3 linked regions of the Variovorax paradoxus genome follow. The protein of the gene in region 2 binds, or shares a complex with, the protein of the main gene of each other region. Links are inferred from orthologs where the notes say so. Each region holds a gene or a part of one and is shown on either strand. Other genes may lie near its edges. The genes, in order: pnp, GFK26_RS13860 and eno.

Evidence for each region.
Region 1: the proteins of GFK26_RS13860 (region 2) and pnp are in contact, whole or in part, in a cryo-EM structure (PDB 9QH0), measured with the Escherichia coli proteins. The link is inferred for Variovorax paradoxus from one-to-one orthologs.
Region 3: the proteins of GFK26_RS13860 (region 2) and eno are in contact, whole or in part, in a solved structure (PDB 2FYM), measured with the Escherichia coli proteins. The link is inferred for Variovorax paradoxus from one-to-one orthologs.

Annotation. Positions count from the first base shown.
Region 1 is NZ_CP045644.1:3,809,090-3,815,155, reverse strand. What follows is about bases 1,005-3,973. They hold pnp (polyribonucleotide nucleotidyltransferase), read right to left. Parts: upstream 3,669-3,973; coding sequence 1,341-3,668; downstream 1,005-1,340. Other genes in these bases: rpsO (30S ribosomal protein S15), read right to left, coding at 3,873-3,973; GFK26_RS17370 (NAD(P)H-quinone oxidoreductase), read right to left, coding at 1,005-1,250. Also shown: tpiA (triose-phosphate isomerase), read right to left, coding at 1-238; more of GFK26_RS17370, read right to left, coding at 252-1,004; more of rpsO, read right to left, coding at 3,974-4,139; GFK26_RS17355 (DMT family transporter), read right to left, coding at 4,136-5,146; GFK26_RS17350 (AraC family transcriptional regulator), read right to left, coding at 5,245-6,045; GFK26_RS17345 (pyridoxal phosphate-dependent aminotransferase), read right to left, coding at 6,057-6,066. UniProt on the Escherichia coli protein: Involved in mRNA degradation. Catalyzes the phosphorolysis of single-stranded polyribonucleotides processively in the 3'- to 5'-direction. Also involved, along with RNase II, in tRNA processing.
Region 2 is NZ_CP045644.1:3,033,287-3,040,128, reverse strand. Bases 1,152-4,896 are described here. They hold GFK26_RS13860 (Rne/Rng family ribonuclease), read left to right. Parts: upstream 1,152-1,456; coding sequence 1,457-4,696; downstream 4,697-4,896. Other genes in these bases: GFK26_RS13855 (LysR family transcriptional regulator), read right to left, coding at 4,758-4,896. Outside these bases: more of GFK26_RS13855, read right to left, coding at 4,897-5,636. UniProt on the Escherichia coli protein: Endoribonuclease that plays a central role in RNA processing and decay. Required for the maturation of 5S and 16S rRNAs and the majority of tRNAs. Also involved in the degradation of most mRNAs.
Region 3 is NZ_CP045644.1:6,280,475-6,286,565, reverse strand. What follows is about bases 3,098-6,091. They hold eno (phosphopyruvate hydratase), read right to left. Parts: upstream 5,240-6,091; coding sequence 3,956-5,239; downstream 3,098-3,955. Other genes in these bases: kdsA (3-deoxy-8-phosphooctulonate synthase), read right to left, coding at 5,579-6,091; GFK26_RS29005 (DUF1330 domain-containing protein), read right to left, coding at 5,292-5,582; ftsB (cell division protein FtsB), read right to left, coding at 3,662-3,940; pnuC (nicotinamide riboside transporter PnuC), read right to left, coding at 3,098-3,499. In the rest of the region: GFK26_RS29040 (SDR family oxidoreductase), read right to left, coding at 1-172; GFK26_RS29035 (AraC family transcriptional regulator), read left to right, coding at 278-1,153; GFK26_RS29030 (hypothetical protein), read right to left, coding at 1,157-2,140; GFK26_RS29025 (AAA family ATPase), read right to left, coding at 2,193-2,870; more of pnuC, read right to left, coding at 2,867-3,097. UniProt on the Escherichia coli protein: Catalyzes the reversible conversion of 2-phosphoglycerate (2-PG) into phosphoenolpyruvate (PEP). It is essential for the degradation of carbohydrates via glycolysis.

The sequences.
Region 1 (6,066 bases), 780 kb from region 2 along the record:
CGGTGAACGCACCTTGCGGGTGGGCCGAGATGTCCTGCGCACCGAGCGCCAGCGACGGCGTGTCCGCCAGCAGCGATTGCAGCTGGGCAAAGTACGGCGCAGGCGCACACAGTGCGACACCGCAAGCCGCCGGGCTGACAGCCAGCCCTTGCTGCAGGGCCTTCACCAGCGCCTCGTTGGCGGCCAGGCCGCCATTCATCTTCCAGTTGCCGGCAATCAGTTTCTTGAAAGTTGTCATCGCGTTGTTCGTCTCACCAAGTCAGCACGATCTTGCCGATGTGCTGGTTCGATTCCATCAGGGTGTGAGCCTGGGCCGCACCGCTGGGCTCACCTGCTGCCGCATAGGTGCTGTGGATCACGGGCTTGACCGCGCCGCTTTCGAGCAGCGGCCAGACCTTCTCGCGCAATGCCTTGGCGATGGCGCCCTTGAACGCCACCGCCCGCGGACGCAGCGTCGAGCCGGTGATCGTGAGCCGCCGACGCAGCACGAGGCCCGCGTTGATCTCGCTCTTCACACCGCCCTGCACCGCAATGATCACGAGCCGGCCGTCTTCGGCCAGGCATTCGATCTCGCGCGCGACGTAGTCGCCCGCCACCATGTCGAGCACCACGTCCACGCCCTTGCCGCCGGTGAGCTGCTTCGCCACTTCGACGAAATCGCTCGTGCGGTAGTTGATCGCGTGGTCGGCGCCGAGCTTCAGGCAGGCTTCGCACTTGTCGTCGCTGCCAGCCGTGACGATCACGGTCGCGCCGAGCGCCTTGGCGATCTGGATCGCCGTGACGCCGATGCCGCTCGAGCCGCCCTGGATCAGCAGGGTCTCACCCTTCTGCAGCCGGCCGCGCTCGAACACATTGCTCCAGACAGTGAAGAAGGTCTCGGGCAGCGAGGCCGCCTCGATGTCGCTCCAGCCCTTGGGCACCGGCAGGCATTGCGCCACAGGCGCCACGCACAGCTCGGCATAGCCGCCACCAGCCACCAGCGCGCACACGCGGTCGCCGACCTTGAAGCCCGCATCAGCCAGCGCCTTGGCGTCGCCCGACACGATCTCGCCGGCCACTTCGAGGCCCGGCAGGTCGGAAGCGCCGGGCGGCACGGGGTAATGCCCCATCCGCTGCAGCACGTCCGGACGATTGACGCCGCTGGCCGCCACGCGGATCAGGAGCTCGCCCTCGCCGGCGACCGGGTCGGGACGCACAGCGACGCGCAGCACCTCGGGGGCGCCGTACGAAGTGATCTCAATGGCTTTCATGGGGTCTCCGAGACTCGGATGCCCGCACGGGGGCGGGCATCAATGGCTGTCCACGAGAGGCGACGGCACCAGGCCGTCGCGCCTCACTGCTTACTCCTGCGGTTCGCGCGGGGCTTGCTGCTGCGACTCGCCAGCGGGCTGCTGTTGCTGCTCGCCGCGGGGCTGTTGCTGCTGGTCGTTGAAGCGCGGTGCGCGCTCGCCACGATCACCACCACGGTCGCCGCCGCGATCGCCACGGTCCGAACGCTCACGGCGGTCGCCACCACGGTCACCGCGATCGCCACGGTCTTCACGCGGCGGGCGCTCGCTGTATTCCATGCCGGCCGGACGCTCGGTCAGGGCCTTCATGGACAGCTTGACGCGGCCCTTTTCGTCCGTCTCGAGAACCTTGACCTTCACGATCTGGCCTTCGCTCAGGTAGTCGGTCACCTTCTCGACGCGCTCGTGCGCGATCTGGCTGATGTGCAGCAGGCCGTCCTTGCCGGGCAGCAGGTTGATGAGCGCGCCGAAGTCCAGGATCTTGGTGACCGGGCCTTCGTAGACCTTGCCGATTTCGACTTCAGCGGTGATCTGCTCGATGCGGCGCTTGGCGAACTCTGCCTTTTCCGGGTCGGTCGAGGCAATGGTGATGGTGCCGTCTTCGTCGATGTTGATCGTCGTGCCGGTTTCTTCCTGCAGGCCACGGATGACCGAACCGCCCTTGCCGATCACGTCGCGGATCTTCTCGGGGTTGATCTTCAGCGTGGTCAGGCGCGGTGCGAAGCTGGAGACTTCGGCCTTGGCCTCGCCCATGGCTTCTTGCATCTTGCCCAGGATGTGCATGCGCGCTTCCTTGGCCTGAGCCAGTGCGACCTGCATGATTTCCTTGGTGATGCCCTGGATCTTGATGTCCATCTGCAGCGCAGTGATGCCGTTGGTCGTGCCGGCCACCTTGAAGTCCATGTCGCCCAGATGATCTTCATCGCCCAGGATGTCGGTCAGCACCGCGAAGCGGTTGTCTTCCTTGATCAGGCCCATGGCGATACCGGCCACGTGGGCCTTCATCGGCACGCCGGCGTCCATCATCGACAGGCAGCCGCCGCAGACCGAAGCCATCGACGAGGAGCCGTTCGACTCGGTGATTTCCGACACCACGCGGATGGTGTACGGGAATTCTTCCTTGGTCGGCAGCACGGCGACGAGCGCGCGCTTGGCCAGGCGGCCGTGGCCGATTTCGCGGCGCTTGGTCGAGCCCATGCGGCCCACTTCGCCGGTGGCAAAGGGAGGCATGTTGTAGTGGAACAGGAAGCGGTCTTCGTACTCGCCGGCCAGCGCGTCGATGCGCTGTGCGTCGCGTTCGGTGCCGAGCGTGGTGATGACCAGCGCCTGCGTTTCACCGCGCGTGAACAGGGCCGAGCCGTGGGTGCGGGGCAGCACCGAGTTGCGGATTTCGATGGGACGCACAGTGCGCGTATCGCGGCCGTCGATGCGGGGTTCACCCGACAGGATCTGGCTGCGAACGATCTTCGATTCGATCGAGAACAGCAGGTCGTTGACCTTGCCGGCGTCGAAAGGCTCGCCGCTCTCCTTCAACGAGGCCATCACGCTGGCATTGGCTTCGCGCAGGGCTTGCGTGCGGGCTTGCTTGCTGCGGATTTGATAGACAGCGCGCAGCTTTTCTTCGGCCAGGCCCTTGACCTTGGCGACGAAGGCCTCGTCTTCGGCAGGTGCCTGCCAGTCCCACACCGGCTTGCCGGCGTCGCGCACGAGGTCATGGATCGCGTTGATCGCGATGTTGGCTTGTTCGTGGCCGAACACCACGCCACCGAGCATGATTTCTTCGCTCAATTGCTGGGCTTCGGACTCGACCATCAGCACGGCAGCTTGCGTGCCGGCGACGACGAGGTCCATCTGCGAATCCTTGCGGGCCGTCTGGCCCGGATTCAGCACGTACTGGCCGTTGATGTAGCCCACGCGGGCGGCACCGATCGGGCCGCTGAACGGGATGCCGGAGATCGACAGCGCGGCGCTCACGCCGATCATGGCGGCGATGTCGGCGTCGACTTCAGGGTTGAGCGACACGGTGTGGATCACCACGTGCACTTCGTTCAGGAAACCTTCGGGGAACAGCGGGCGGATCGGACGGTCGATCAGGCGGCTGGTCAGGGTTTCGTGTTCGCTGGGCTTGGCTTCGCGCTTGAAGAAGCTGCCGGGGATCTTGCCCGCGGCGTAGGTCTTCTCGATGTAGTCGACGGTCAGCGGGAAGAAATCTTGACCGGGCTTGGCCGACTTGGAGGCGACCACGGTCGCCAGGATCACGGTGCCGTCGATGTCGACCAGCACGGCGCCATTGGCCTGACGGGCGACTTCACCCGTTTCCATGACGACGGTCTTGTCGCCCCATTGGAAGGACTTGGTGATTTTGTTGAAGAGGCTCATTGTTGCTCCTATTTTGATAGCGAATCACACAGGATTCGCAAGGGTCGGAGGCTGCTCAGAACACGATGCCATTCCAGCGAAGCTCGGGGTGAACTTCATTGGAATGACACAGCTTCGCTCTGTTGGGCACTCCGAAAGTGGATCGCGAAGTAAAAAACGCCTGAGCTAGCGGACTAACCCAGGCGTTTTTTCATGCGATTCGAATTACTTGCGCAGACCCAGCTTGGCGATCAGCGCGGTGTAACGCTCGGCGTCCTTGGACTTGAGGTAGTCGAGGAGCTTGCGACGGCGGCTGACCATGCGCAGCAGGCCGCGACGACCGTGGTGGTCCTTGGCGTGCGTCTTGAAGTGGGGGGTCAGCTCGTTGATACGGGCGGTCAGCAGTGCGACTTGCACTTCAGGGCTGCCGGTGTCGTTGGCTGCACGGGCGTTGTCTTTGACAACTTCGGCCTTGATGGAGGCTGCGATCATGTTGAATTTCCTTGTTCCGGGATGTTTGACTTGCGGTGAGCACTGGAACTGCCCTCACCGTGCGCCTTGCGGCATGCAAAGCTTTGGGAGTATACATCGGCCGGCTTGACCGCTCCTTCCCGCCGCCTTCCGTCGAGCGACACCAGCCCCACGGCGCCCAGCACGCAGGCGGCGCCGGCGATCTGGGCCCACCCCACCGCCTCCCCCAGCCACCACGCGGCCAGGACCAGCGCCGAGACCGGCATCAGCGCCGTGAACAGCGCCGCCTCAGCGCCCCGCAGCCGGGCGGCGCCGGCGTACCAGAGCAGGAAGCCGGCCACCGTCGGCACCAGCGCGTAGTAGGCCACCCCGGCCAGCGCCTCGGCCGGCACCGGCTGGAGCCACGCGCGCTCCAGCAGCGCCGGAACCACGGACAGCAGCAGCCCCAGCGCGACCATCGCCGTCGACTGCACGAGCGGCGCCAGCGGCACGCGCAGCCGCTTGTTGAGCAGGATGAAGAGCGACTCGAGCGCCACCGCCCCCAGCACCAGCAGGTTGCCGAGCAACGCGGTCGGCGTGCGCTCGCCGCCCTCCCCACCCGGACGCAGCGTGATCGCCAGCACACCCAGGCTCGCGAGCACGATCCCGCCGATCAGATAGCGCCCCGGTCGCTCGCGCAGCGCCAGCACAGCGACCAGCGCGGCCATGGCCGGCAGCGTGCCGGTCACCACGCCCGCGTCGGCGGCGGGCGCCCAGCGCACGCCCAGAATCAGCAGCACCGTGTAGCCGACGCTGCCCGCCGCCGCCTGGCACAGCAGCAGCACGGCGTCGTGGCGATCGGGCCGCGGCCACCGCACGCGCATGAACCCCATGAGCGCCGCGAACACGGGCAGCGCCAGCCCAAAGCGCAGCGCGGTCGCCGTGAACGGCGGCAGGCCACTCGCGATGAGCTTGCTCGCGACCACCGTGCTGCCGACCGTGACCATCGCGAGCGCGCACAGCCACATCCCCTTGCTTCGTTCCGACATGTTTCTTCGCCTTCCGATTGCGTTGGCAACCACAAAGGCGCGAGCGTCTCCCGCCAGGGCATCGGCGGTCTTGAACGAAATTGCAGGGAGGAAAGAAGTCAGCCGCAGCGCGCGGCCGCATACGCACCGGGCGTGAAGCCCAGGAAGCGCACGAAGGCCCGCGTCATGTGGCTCTGGTCGGCGAAGCCCGCGTCGGCTGCCGCATCGGCCAGCGCCCTGCCCTGCGTGATCAGCCGACGGGCGCGCGACACCCGGCACTGCTGCAGCCAGGCATGCGGCGGGAGTCCAAACGCCGCCGCGAAGCCGCGCAGCAGCTGGTAGCGACTCAGGTCCGCCTCGCGCGCGAGTTCGGCGAGCGTGGGCGCATGGATGCAGTCGTCGGCGATACGAGCCCGTGCGCGCTCCATCGCTGCCGGCGCCACACGCTGCGATGACTCAGGAGCCCGCGCGCCAGGCGCATCGCGCAGCAGCTGCAGCACGCCCTGCTCCAGCGCCAGCGCGTCATCCCCTTCGACGACGGCCGTGAACAGTCGATCAAAGCCCTGCCGCAGCGCCGGATCGCTCAACACAGGCCGCGTCAGCTCGAACCCCGACGGCACCCCCTCCGACAGCAGTGCAGGCGCCAGATGCAGCATGCGCCAAGCCCGCGCCTCGCCGCGCATCGCGACGCCGTCGTGCACCTCGCCCGGATTCACCGTGATGACATCGCCGCGCACCGCCTCGACCGCGCCACGCCCGCTGGCCGAGCGTTGTCCGCCGCAGTCCATCACGCCGATGCCGAACACGTCGTGCATGTGGCGCGGAAAGCTGCGGTTCGATTCGGCCGCGATCGCCTGCAGGCCCGGCAGCGCCGATCCGCGGATGCGCACGGCATCGACGGGCGTGGAGCTCGACGCCATGCCCAAAAACCTCAGCCCTGC
Region 2 (6,842 bases):
ATCGGACTCGCCGTATTTGTCGTCGCCCGCAATCGGATGCCCGGCCGAGGCCAGGTGCACGCGGATCTGGTGGGTGCGCCCGGTCTTGATGGTCACCGCCAGCAAAGACAGCGGCGCGGCGTCGCCCGGCAGGCTGAGGCGGGCCAGGACGCGCACCAGCGTGATGGCGCGCATCGCGTCGGGGTGGTCCTTGGCGACCACGCGCACGCGGCGTTCGCCGGCACCGGCGCCCGAGCCGTCGGGCAGCAGGTACTTGGCCAGCGGCGCGTCGAGCACCTTCTTGTTGGCCGGCCAGTCGCCTTCGACCAGCGCTAGGTAGGTCTTGCCGGTTTCACGCTCGCGGAACTGGTCCTGCAATGCCACCAGCGCGCTGCGCTTCTTGGCGACCAGCAGGATGCCGGAGGTTTCGCGGTCGAGCCGGTGCACCAGCTCCAGGAACTTGGCGCCCGGACGCGCCGTGCGCAATTGCTCGATCACGCCGAAGCTCACGCCGCTGCCGCCGTGCACCGCGACGCCGGCGGGCTTGTCGATGGCCAGCACGGCCTCGTCTTCGAGCAGCACCGGAAATTCGCGTGCCGGCGCGGGCGGTGTGGCGCCCTCTTCGGCGCGCGGCGAAATTCGCACCGGCGGAATCCGGACCTGGTCGCCGTCTTCGATGCGGGTGTCGGCCTGGACGCGGCCCTTGTTGATGCGCACCTCGCCCGACCGGATGATCCGGTAGACGTGCGTCTTCGGCACGCCTTTCAGATGGCGAAACAGGAAATTGTCGAGCCGCTGCCCTGCGGATTCGGCGTCGACGGTCAGGAAGTGGATGGCCGCGTGCGGCGTGCCGGCGTCGGCGCCCGCGGGTCGATCCGCGGGATTTGGAGCCCCCGTGGGGCTTTTCTTCGCACCTATAATGTTTTTCACCAGCGCGGTCGTGTAAGTGCTTGATTAGACAGAAGTTTAGAGCACTGACGACCATGCTGTGAGGTCGATGCCGCTTTGGCGTCCAGCCCGCAAACCCCGCGCAATCGCGCAAAGTGGCAGGCCAGGCACCCAAGTCAAGCCGACACCCACGAAACACCGATACGGAATACCCAGCCTGCAGCTTCCAAGCTGCAGGCGGATCGAAGCGAGTCCCTTGTTGTGTTGATGCTGCTGATTCAAATATGCCTGCGCTGGTCGACCTGGTTTCGACCAGTCGCCTCAGGCATTGAATCGCCCGCAGTGCGCGCCACCCTTGCGCAACCGGCTGTCAAAAAGACAGCCACCCAACACCGAATCTGGCTCGCGCCCATCCACGCGCCCCCACCCCGGCTGTCTTCTTGAGCTGACGCTCGAGAGGCCTGCTCGCGCCTGACGCGGCAGTCACAGCATCCGGGGCCAAGCGGCAATTCCCTGGTTTCGCGGGCGTCGTCCGTGCATCGTTGGCTCGTCATGAGCCGGTAAACGATACATATAAGGACAACGCATCATGAAGCGGATGCTGATCAATGCCACGCAGGCCGAAGAACGCCGCCTGGCCATCGTCGACGGGCAGAAACTGCTCGACTACGAAATCGAAATCGAAGGGCGCGAACAGCGCAAAGGCAACATCTACAAAGCGGTCGTGACCCGCGTCGAGCCGTCGCTCGAAGCCTGTTTCGTCGACTACGGCGAAGACCGCCACGGCTTCCTGCCGTTCAAGGAAATCTCCAAGCAGTATTTCGCCGAAGGCGTGTCGGCCAGCCAGGCCCGCATCCAGGACGTGATCCGTGAAGGCCAGGAACTCACCGTCCAGGTCGAAAAGGAAGAACGCGGCAACAAGGGCGCGGCCCTCACCACCTTCATCTCGCTGGCCGGCCGCTATGTCGTGCTGATGCCGAACAACCCCCGTGGCGGTGGCGTGTCGCGCCGCATCGAGGGTGACGACCGCGCCGAGCTCAAGGAGGCGATGGACCAGCTCGAGTACCCGAAGGGCATGAGCATCATCGCGCGCACCGCCGGCATCGGCCGCTCGGCGCCCGAACTCCAGTGGGACCTGAACTACCTGCTCAAGCTCTGGAGCGCCATCGACGGCGCCGGCAAGGGCGGCAAGGGCGCCTTCCTGATCTACCAGGAATCGTCGCTCGTCATTCGCGCGATCCGTGATTACTTCAATCACGACATCGGCGACATCCTGATCGACACCGACGACATCTACGACCAGGCGCAGCAGTTCATGGCGCACGTCATGCCCGAGCATGCAGCCCGCGTGAAGCGCTACCGCGACGACGCGGCGCTGTTCAGCCGCTTCCAGATCGAGCATCAGATCGAGTCGGCCTACGCCCGCACCGTGCAGCTGCCCTCGGGCGGCGCCATCGTGATCGACCACACCGAGGCACTGGTCTCGGTCGACGTGAACTCGGCCCGCGCCATCAAGGGCGGCGACATCGAAGAGACCGCCACCCGCACCAACCTCGAAGCCGCCGACGAAGTGGCCCGCCAGATGCGCCTGCGCGACCTGGGCGGCCTGATCGTCATCGACTTCATCGACATGGACGAGTCGAAGAACCGCCGCGAAGTCGAAAGCCGCCTGCGCGACGCGCTGCGCCAGGACCGCGCCCGCGTGCAGTTCGGCTCGATCAGCAAGTTCGGCCTGATGGAAATGAGCCGCCAGCGCCTGAAGCCGGCGCTGTCCGAAGGTTCGTCGATCCCCTGCCCCCGTTGCGGCGGCTCGGGCCACATCCGCGACACCGAATCGAGCGCGCTGCAAATCCTGCGCATCATTCAGGAAGAGTCCATGAAGGACAACACGGCCGCCGTGCATGTGCAGGTGCCCGTGGAAGTCGCTTCGTTCCTGCTGAACGAAAAGCGCCCTGAAATCGCCAAGATCGAACTCAAGCAGCGCGTCACCGTGCTGATGGTGCCCAACAAGACGCTCGAAACGCCGAACTACAAGCTCGAGCGCCTGAAGCACGACGATCCGCGCCTCGACCACATCGAAGCCAGCTACAAGATGGCCGACGAGATCGAAGACCCGACCTCGGTCACGCGCCGTTCGCAAGAACCCACCAACAAGCAGACGCCGGTCATCAAGGGCGTGCTGCCGGACGCACCCGCGCCCGTGGTGCCGCCCAAGCCCGAAGCGGTGCGCGCAACTGCGCCCGCCCCGGCACCGGTGGCCCCGCCCGCGGTGGTTGCCCCGGCCCCGGCACAGACCGGCTTCATGGCCTGGATCAAGAGCTTCTTCGGCGGCGGCTCGCCGGCGCCCGCACCGGCTCCGGCGCCCAGCGCCATTCCGGTAGAAGCACCCAAGCCCCGCCGCGACGGCGGCCGTGGTGCAGGCCGTGACGGCGAAGCGCGCGGTGCGCGCGGCGCCGACGGCGAACAGCGCCGCGGTGGACGCGGCGGCGAAGGCCGTGGCGAAGGCGGCGGCCGTTCGGGTGGACGCGACGGCGAGCGCCGTGGCGGACGCGGCGGCGAGCGCCGTGAAGGCGGCGGCGGTGAACGCCGCGGCGAGGCTCGCAACACCGAGCAGCGCAACGACAGCACCAACCCGGCACGCGAGCAACGCGAACCGCGCGAGGCACGTGAAGCACGCACCCCGCGTGACGGCGAACAGCGCCGTGGCGGTCGCGGCGAGCGCCGCGAAGGTGGCGAAGGCCGCAACGCGCCGGCCGAGGCCCTGCTCGACGGCAACCTGAACCTCGACGCGCAGCAACAGCAGCCGGCACCCGGCGGCGACGACAACGGCAATGCCGCAGCGGAACGCGCACCGCGCGCCCGCGGCGAGCGCCGTGAACGTGGCGAGCGTGGTGAACGTGGCGGCGAACGCAACGAACGCGGTGAGCGCAACGGCGACACGCAGCAACAGCCGCGCGACGAAGCAGCGCCCGCCGGCGACGGCGAGCGCCAGCCCCGCAACGGCCGTGGCGACGAGTCGCGCGGCCCGCGCGGTGAGCGCAACGACGGCCGCCGCGAGCGCCGCAACGACGCGCCTGCAGCCAATGAAGGCGACGCACGCGTGGCCGAGTCGGCTGCCGCAGGCGATGCCGAGCAAGGCAACAACGAAGGCAACGAGCAGCAAGCCCCGCGCCGCGAAGGCGAAGAGCGCCGTGGCCGTTCGCGCGACCGTTACGGCCGTGACCGCCGCGAACGTGGTCCGCGTGACGACGCCGGCAACGGTGGCAACGAAGCCAATGCCGCAGAAGCCGCACCGGTCGCCGAAGGCGCCGTGGCAGCCGAAGCCCAGGCCGAGCGCCAGCCGCAGGAGCAACTGCCGCTGGTGTCGGAAGCCGTTGCAGTGGTCGCCGCGACTGAAGTGCGCGAAGTGCGCGAGCCCGCACCGCAAGTGCAAGAGCAGCCGCGCTTCGAGCGCCCCGCTGCCCCCGCACCGGCACCTGTCGCCGCACCCATCGTGGTCGAAACGGCCGCCAAGCCCGCAGCAGCAGCACCCGCCAGCAATGGCCGCGCACTGCCCAAGGTGCAGTCCTTCGAACTGCCGCTGAACGAACTCGCGCAGATCGCTGAGAGCTCGGGCCTGCAGTGGGTCAACTCGGATGCCGACCGCATCGCGCAAGCGCGCGCCGCGATCGCCGCCGAGCCGAAGCCGGTGCATGTGCCACGCGAGCGCCCGCCGGTGATCGTGCGCGACGAAGGCCCGCTGGTGCTGGTCGAAACCCGTCGCGACCTCGGTTCGATGGCGCTGCCGTTCGAACAGCAGCAGCCGCAGGAACAGCAGCGCTCGCTCTGAGCCCTGCTCCCTCGCAAGTAAAAACGGCGCCTTCGTGGCGCCGTTTTTTTTGCTTCGGAGTTCAGGCCTGCTGCGGCAGCGCTTCGACGCCGGGCAGGTCCGGCATCTCCAGGATCAGTTGCCCGAAGCGGCAGGCGCACGGCGTCTTGCCGTTCTCGCTCCAGATCAGCGAGAAGTTCACGCTCGGCAGCGACGGCAGGCCGTAGCGGCCGTCGACGATCTTCATGCCCGGCTCCACCTCTTCGCGCGTGAGCACCGTCACTGCGAGCCCCGCCAGCACCGCCGCGCGAATGCCCTGCGGGCTGGCCGAGGTGAAGACCACGTGCCAGTCGAGCGATGCGAGGTCGAGCGCCGAACCGGCCACCTGCCGGTTGACGCAAGGCTTCGGAAAGAACGCCAGCGGCAGCGACGCGCCCTTCGGCGCCTCGAAGGTCTCGGCCGCGGCCCAGACCAGCTGGGTGCGCCGCAGGCAGGTGCCCTCCACCACCTCGGGCGGCGACATCACGACCGCGAGGTCGAGTTCGCCGGCGCGGATCGCTGCGCGCAAATCGACGTGCATGCTCACGCAGACCTCCATGCGCACCGCCGGGAACCCGCGCGCGAACTGCGAGAGCAGCGGCGGCAGGCGGTCGCCCATGAAGTTGTCCGGCACGCCGAAGCGCACCACGCCCGAGATCGGCGAGGGCTGGAAGCGCCGCGTCATCGCGTCGAGCGTGTCGAGGATCTGCGTCGCGTAGCGAAGAAAGTCTTCCCCGTCTTCGGTCACCGTGAGGCGGCGCGTCGTGCGGTGCAGCAGCGGCCGGCCCACCTGCGCCTCGAGCTTGCGGATCTGGTGGCTGATGGCCGACTGGGTCAGGTGCAGGCGCTCGGCGGCACGCGTGAAGCCGCCGGTTTCCTTGACGGCCACGAAGGCGCGCAACAGCGTGGGGTCGAAGTCCATGGCGATCCTGGATAAATGATATTTCCTAATGAATTCTAGGAAATCAAATCATTTCCATCATGAAGAGGGTTTCAACAGAATCGGCTGAACCTCTTTTGGAAAGCTGCTCGATGCCCCTCTCTCCCGCTGGCAAGAACCGGATCGCCCTGTCCGCGGTCTGCCTCATTGCCCTGATGTTCGGCCTGGAAATCTCCAGCGTGCCGGTCATTCTTCCCACGCTCGAAAAATCACTGCACGGCGACTTCAGCGACATGCAGTGGATCATGAACGCCTACACCCTCGCCTGCACCACCGTCTTGATGGCGGCCGGCACCGTGGCCGACCGCTACGGCCGCAAGCGCGTGCTGATCGTCGGCGTCGTGCTGTTCGGCCTCACCTCGCTGGCGTGCGGCATCGCAGGCAGCGCGTCGGTGCTGATCGTCAGCCGCTTCCTGCAGGGCCTGGCCGGCGGCGCGATGCTGATCTGCCAGCTCGCGGTGCTGTCGCACCAGTTCCAGGAAGGCAAGGAGCGCAGCAAGGCCTTCGCCATCTGGGGCGTGGTGTTCGGCATGGGCCTGGGCTTTGGGCCGATCGTCGGCGGCGCGATCGTGGCGCTGTCGAGCTGGCAATGGGTGTTCCTGGTGCATGTGCCGCTGGCCGTGGTGGCGCTGGCGCTTGTCTTGGGCAGCGTGGAAGAGTCCAGCGACCCCGACGCGAAACGGCTCGACCTGCCGGGCATCGTCACGCTGTCGCTCGCGGTGTTCGGCCTCACCTGGTTCATCACGCAGGGGCCGGGCCTCGGCTTCACGAGCCCCGTGGCCATCGGCATCCTCGTGGCGACGCTGGCCAGCTTCGCCGTGTTCCTGTGGGTCGAAAAGATCAACCCGCACCCGATGTTCGACTTCTCGGTGTTCCGCATCCGCAACTTCTAGGGCTCGATCGTCGGCTCCATCGGCATGAACTTCAGCTTCTGGCCGTTCATGATCTACCTGCCGATCTACTTCCAGAGCGGCCTGGGCTACGACGCCGTCACGGCCGGCTCGGCGTTGCTGGCCTACACGCTGCCCACGCTCGTGCTGCCGCCGCTGGCCGAGCGCCTGTCGATGCGCTACCGGCCCGGCGTGGTCATTCCGGCGGGGCTGTTCGTGATCGGGCTCGGCTTCATCGCGATGCGCTGGGGCAGCGGCGTGGCACACGCGAGCTGGCTCACGCTGCTGCCCGGCTGCC
Region 3 (6,091 bases), 3.2 Mb from region 2 along the record:
ACGGGCCGAGCACGCGGCGCGCGGCCTCCAGGTTCTGCGGATTGCGCCCGGTCACGAGCACGTCGGCGCCGCCTTCGAGCAGCGCTTGCGCGGTGGCCAGGCCCATGCCGAGGGTGCCGCCGGTGATGACGGCTTTCTTGCCTGCGTAAGGGGTGTGGGGTGTGGTGTTCATGGGCTCGATGATCCCGATCGCACGGCGTCGGGTCGCGCACATTCGGCTGCGGGGGAGCACAAACGGTCGACGGCATGCACGGCGCTCGCGGCCCATAATGTTTCGATGAGCGATACCGATCTGGACACCGATTTCCGCGGGCACGGTGGAGTGGCGCCTGATGTGGCGCTGTCCGGCGACAGCTTCGTCGCCCCGCCCGCCACCGACAGCCTGCGCGTCGACGTGCGACAGACCCCCGGCGGCGTGGTCGGCTACGAGGCGCTGCCCGACCACCGCCTCAAGCTGCACGCGGGCGCGCCGGTGGCGGGCGCCTGCCAGTTTCATCGCTTTCTCTACACGCGCGGCGACCTCGACATCCTGCCGGCCGGCAGCACCGACATCTGGCACGAAGAGTCGGCGAGCACGTCGGTTGTGGTGCGCATGGCGCCCGCGCTGCTCGCGCGCACCGCCGACGAGATGGGACTGCCGGCCGAGCGCGCGGTGCTCGGCGAGCGTCACCAGTTCCGCGACCCGCAGATCGAGCACATCGCCTGGGCACTCGACGCCGAGCGCCGCGCGGGCTTTCCCAACGGGCGGCTCTACACCGACAGTCTCGGCACGGCGCTCGCGGTGCAGTTGATCGCGGCCGGCCCGCAGGTGGCGCCGTCACCCGCGCAGGGGCTGACGCGATTGCAGCTGAAGCGTGTCACGGAGTTCATCGAGGCGCATCTGGACGGCGACCTGTCGCTGGCCGCGCTGGCTGAGGTCGCGGGCCTGAGCGCCTCGCACCTGAAGACGCAGTTCAAGCGCTCGACCGGCCAGGCGGTGCATGCCTACGTGGTGCATCGCCGCGTCGACCGCGCGCGCAGCCTGCTGCTGAACAGCGAACTGCCCGCGAGCCTCGTGGCGCTCGAGAGCGGCTTCTCGCACCAGAGCCACATGGCGCGCTGCATGCGGCGCGTGCTGGGCCTCACGCCCGGCGAGGTGCGGCGCGCAGCCTAGTGTTCAGCGGGCTTCGTCGTCGAAGCCGCTGAATTCGATGTCCGGCGCGCTCGTGTTGTGCTTCGAGGGCAGGCTGCGGCCGAAGCGCACCTGCGTGGCGTTCAGCGTCTTCACCGCGGGCAGCGGCAACACCTGTTCGGCCGCCTGCGGCGAGGCCTGCCAGCGCACCTCGCTCATGTCGGCGTTGTCGGGCGTCACGTACATCGAACGCAGCACCGCGAAGGGTTGCTTGGCACTGGCCGTGGGCTTCGAGAGCGTCACGTCGAGCGCGGTGCGGGTGCGGCTGATCTCGGTCACGCGCGCCACCGCCTTGCCGCCGTCGGTGAAGCGCAGGTGGATCGCGAGCGGCTCGGGCACGACGCGGATCGACGCGATGTTCACCACCGGCCGCCCGGCCTGCACGACCGGGCCGAGCAGGAACGACGAGCCGTACACGCCGTCGCCGAAGCGCGCCTCGGGCAGCGGCTTGAGGCGCCAGTAGCCGTCGGAGGGGTAGAGCACGATGGCTTCGAGCGCCTTGCCGTTGTCCTTCTTGAACACCTGCAGCAGGTGAAAGCCGCGGTCGTGCCGCGCGCCGACCTGCACCGGCACGCGCGCCGACCGCCAGAAGGTCGGCAGCGTCATGCCGACGATGCGCCATTGCGCGTTGTCGAGCAGCACGACGGTGCGCTTCTTGAAACGATGCGCCGGGTCGGTCGGGTGGGCGCCGCCGTCGAAGTTGCAGCCCGAGAAGTCGGGCGCGGTGACGTCGTTGCCGATGTTGCCGAGGTAGCTCGGCTGCAGCGCTTCGATGCGCATGTGGCGGATACCGTCGCCGCGCAGCACCATCGACACGTTGTCTTCCTCGGCGCAGGCTGTCGGGGTGGTGGCGTTCTCGACGGTGGCTGCAACGGGCGCTGCAGAAGCGGCACTGGCGGTCAGCAGCAGGGCGAGGAAAGCGGCGGCGGGAGCGCGCGGGGCAAGGCGCGCAGCAATCGAAACGGGCATCGGGTCTCCGGTGAAAAGGAGAGGGCGCGCGAGCACCTGCGAACCGAGAGGCTCAGGTGGGGTCGCGGCGCGCCATCAGGTCGCTGAAAAGCTTATGTTCGCATTCCGGGTCGGAACACTTCTCGCAAGGCCATGTCCACGAGGCGGGCTTCGCATCGCGGCGGGTGCGCGTGCGGGCCCGGCCTTCGTTGCCGGCGATGGTGTTGATCGCATTCCATGCGTTCGCCAGCCGCTCGCCGCCGCTGCCGTGTACCACCGCATACGAAAGCCCTGCGCGCGAGAGCGCGGCGCGCACCAGCGTGTCGGTCGGCTGGCGCGCATGAGGACCGTCGCGCATGTCGTCGGCCACCCAGGGCAGGTCGAGCGCGGTGAGCAAGGTGATGGCGTAGCGCCGCTGCGCGGCCAGGGCGCTGTCGTAGAGCGAGGTGTCGGCGAACAGCTGCTCGCTGTAGACGGCTGTCATGAGCGCCGTGGTGTCGGCCACCACCACGCCCGTGGCGGCAGCGGCGTCGATGCGGCGCATCTGTTCGTCGGCGATGGCCTGCTGCTCGTCGGGGCGCGGCGTGCGGCCTTCGCGTTCGCACCATTCGCGCAGGTACTCGCCCACGAGCGTGACGGTCGTGCCGCGGTCTTGCAGGCGCTGCGCGATGGCGCGCGAGAGCTCGGTCTTGCCGGTGCTCTCGGCGCCCACGAGCGCGATGACGCAGCCGGTCGGCAGGTTCGGTGTCATGCGGGCACCGCCTTCGTGGTGGCCTTCGGCAGGCGTCGCTGCCATGCCAGGAAGCCGGCCACGCTGAGCACGGCGAACACCGCGTACAGCGCCGTCGTGAGCCACAGGCCCTTGTGGATGAACAGGCCCACGCTGACCACGTTCACGGCCAGCCACACGAGCCAGTTCTCGATGAACTTGCGCCCGAGCAAAAACTGCCCGACCAGGCTCAGGCCGGTGACAAAGCCGTCCCACCAGGGCACGTCGGTGTTGGTGAAGCGGCGCAGGAAGAGGGCGACCACGGGCCACGCGATGGCGCAGGCCACGAGGGCATACGCGGAGCCGCGCGGCGACAGCCGGCTGACCCGCAAGGCGCTGCCGTCGGCGCGAAAGCCGCGCAGCCATTGCGCCCAGCCCCACAGGGCGACGAAGGCGAAGAAGACTTGAAGCGAGGCGTCGCCGTAGATGCGCGCGTTGGCGAACACCACCATGTAGAGCAGCGAGCTGACGATGGCCAGCGGCCAGCCCCAGTGGATCTCGCGCATGTTGCAGCCAACCATCGCGAGCGCGAGCACGGCGGCGACGAGTTCGAGCCAGGTGACGGGAGAGCCCCACAGCGCAAAGGCGGAGGCCGAGAGGAACTCGGGGATGAGGTTCACGCCGAGGCTGTGCGTCTTTCGGAGCGCTCTGTGAACCTCACACAGTCTGGTCGTGGGACACCGTGGAACCGGCTTTGCCGGGCCGCTGGTGTCGCCCCCTGGAAGGGGGTTGGCGAAGCGACACGAAGTGCGCGGAGACTGGGGGTCATCCGATTACCTTGCGATCTGCACGAAGACTTCGTTCGGTTTGACCATGCCGAGTTCCGCGCGGGCGCGTTCCTCGACCATCTCGAGGCCGTCTTTCAGGTCATTGACCTCGGACGCGAGCCGCTCGTTGTTGAGGGCGGCCTTGGCGTTGGCGTCCTTCTGGTCGGCCAGTTGGGTTCTCAACTGGGCGACCTCGCGCACGCTGCCGCGCCCGTTCCACAGCTGCCACTGCAGGATGACCAGCAGCAGCACCAGGATGAGAGGAGGGACGAAGCGCGCGCGCATGCAGGCTGCGAGGCGCTACTTGAGGTTGTAGAACGCGCCGCGGCCCGGGTAGACGGCGATGTCGCCGAGGTCTTCTTCGATGCGCAGCAGCTGGTTGTACTTGGCGATGCGGTCCGAACGCGACAGCGAGCCGGTCTTGATCTGGCCGGCGTTGGTGCCCACGGCGATGTCGGCAATGGTGCTGTCTTCGGTTTCGCCCGAGCGGTGCGAAATGACGGCCGTGTAGCCCGCGCGCTTGGCCATCTCGATGGCGGCGAAGGTCTCGGTCAGCGTGCCGATCTGGTTGATCTTGATCAGGATCGAGTTGGCGATGCCCTTGTCGATGCCCTCTTGCAGGATCTTGGTGTTGGTGACGAACAGGTCGTCGCCCACCAACTGCACGCGCTTGCCCAGGCGTTCGGTCAGGTGCTTCCAGCCGTCCCAGTCGCCTTCGTGCATGCCGTCTTCGATGCTGATGATCGGGTACTTGTCGACCCAGGTCGCGAGCATGTCGGTCCAGCTTTCGGCCGACAGCGAGAGGTTTTCGCCCGACAGCACGTACTTGCCGTCCTTGTAGAACTCGCTGGCCGCGCAGTCCAGGCCCAGGGCGATCTGTTCGCCGGCGGTGTAGCCGGCCTTGTCGATGGCTTCCAGGATGAGCTGGATGGCTGCTTCGTGGCTCTCGACGCTGGGGGCGAAGCCGCCTTCGTCGCCCACCGCCGTGCTGATGCCGCGGTCGCCCAGGATCTTCTTCAGGGCGTGGAACACTTCGGCGCCGTAACGCACGGCCTCGCGGAAGCTCTTGGCGCCCACGGGGATGATCATGAACTCTTGCAGGTCGAGGCTGTTGTTGGCGTGCGCGCCGCCGTTGATGACGTTCATCATCGGCACCGGCAGCTGCATGCCGCCCATGCCGCCGAAATAACGGTACAGGGGCAGGCCCGACTCTTCGGCCGCGGCGCGGGCCACGGCCATCGACACGGCGAGCGTGGCGTTGGCGCCCAGGCGGGCCTTGTTGTCGGTGCCGTCCAGGTCGATCATCGTGCGATCGAGGAAGGCCTGTTCGCTGGCGTCCAGGCCCAGCACGGCTTCCGAGATCTCGGTGTTGATGTTCTCGACGGCCTTCAGCACGCCCTTGCCGAGGTAGCGGCTCTTGTCGCCGTCGCGCAGCTCGATGGCCTCGCGCGAACCGGTCGAAGCGCCCGAGGGCACGGCCGCACGGCCCATGGTGCCCGATTCGAGCAGCACGTCGCACTCGACGGTGGGGTTGCCTCGGCTGTCGAGAATTTCGCGGCCGACGATGTCAACGATTGCACTCATCTCTATTTCTTTCTCTGGGTCTCTTGGTGGAGTGGACTGGCAAAAAACGGAATCAAAGGCCTTCGACCGCGATCATGTTCATGATGGCGGCGCCGGCACGCGCTTCGCGCGCCTTCAGGTATTCGGGCGTTTCGTAGAAGGCCTTGGCCTGCTCGAAGCTGGGGAATTTGAGCACGACCACGCGGGTGGGCTTCCAGTCGCCTTCGAGCGGCTGCACCTGGCCGCCGCGCACGCAGACTTCGGCGCCGTGCGCCTGCATCGCGACGCTCGACCACTTCTTGTATTCCTCGTACTGCGTCGGGTTCGTGACCTCGACGTGGGCAATGACGTAACCGCTGCTCATGCTTGAAAACTGTCCTCTAGAAAAGCGTTTTTCTTGGTGACCCGGTCGAGCGCCAGCAGCGTTTCGAGCAGGGCCTTCATGTGCTTGAGCGGCACGGCGTTGGGGCCGTCGCTCAGGGCTTTGTTGGGGTCGGGGTGGGTCTCCATGAAGAGACCGGCCACGCCCACGGCCACGGCCGCGCGCGAGAGCACCGGCACCATTTCGCGCTGGCCGCCCGAGCTCGTGCCCTGGCCGCCGGGCAGCTGCACCGAGTGCGTGGCGTCGAACACCACGGGCGCCTTCGTCTCGCGCATGATCGCGAGCGAGCGCATGTCCGACACGAGGTTGTTGTAGCCGAAGCTGGCGCCGCGTTCGCAGGCCATGAAGCTGTCTTCGTCGAGGCCGGCTTCCTTGGCGGCAGCGCGGGCCTTGTCGATCACGTTCTTCATGTCGTGGGGCGCGAGGAACTGGCCCTTCTTGATGTTCACCGGCTTGCCCGACTGCGCCGCGGCGTGGATGAAGTCGGTCTG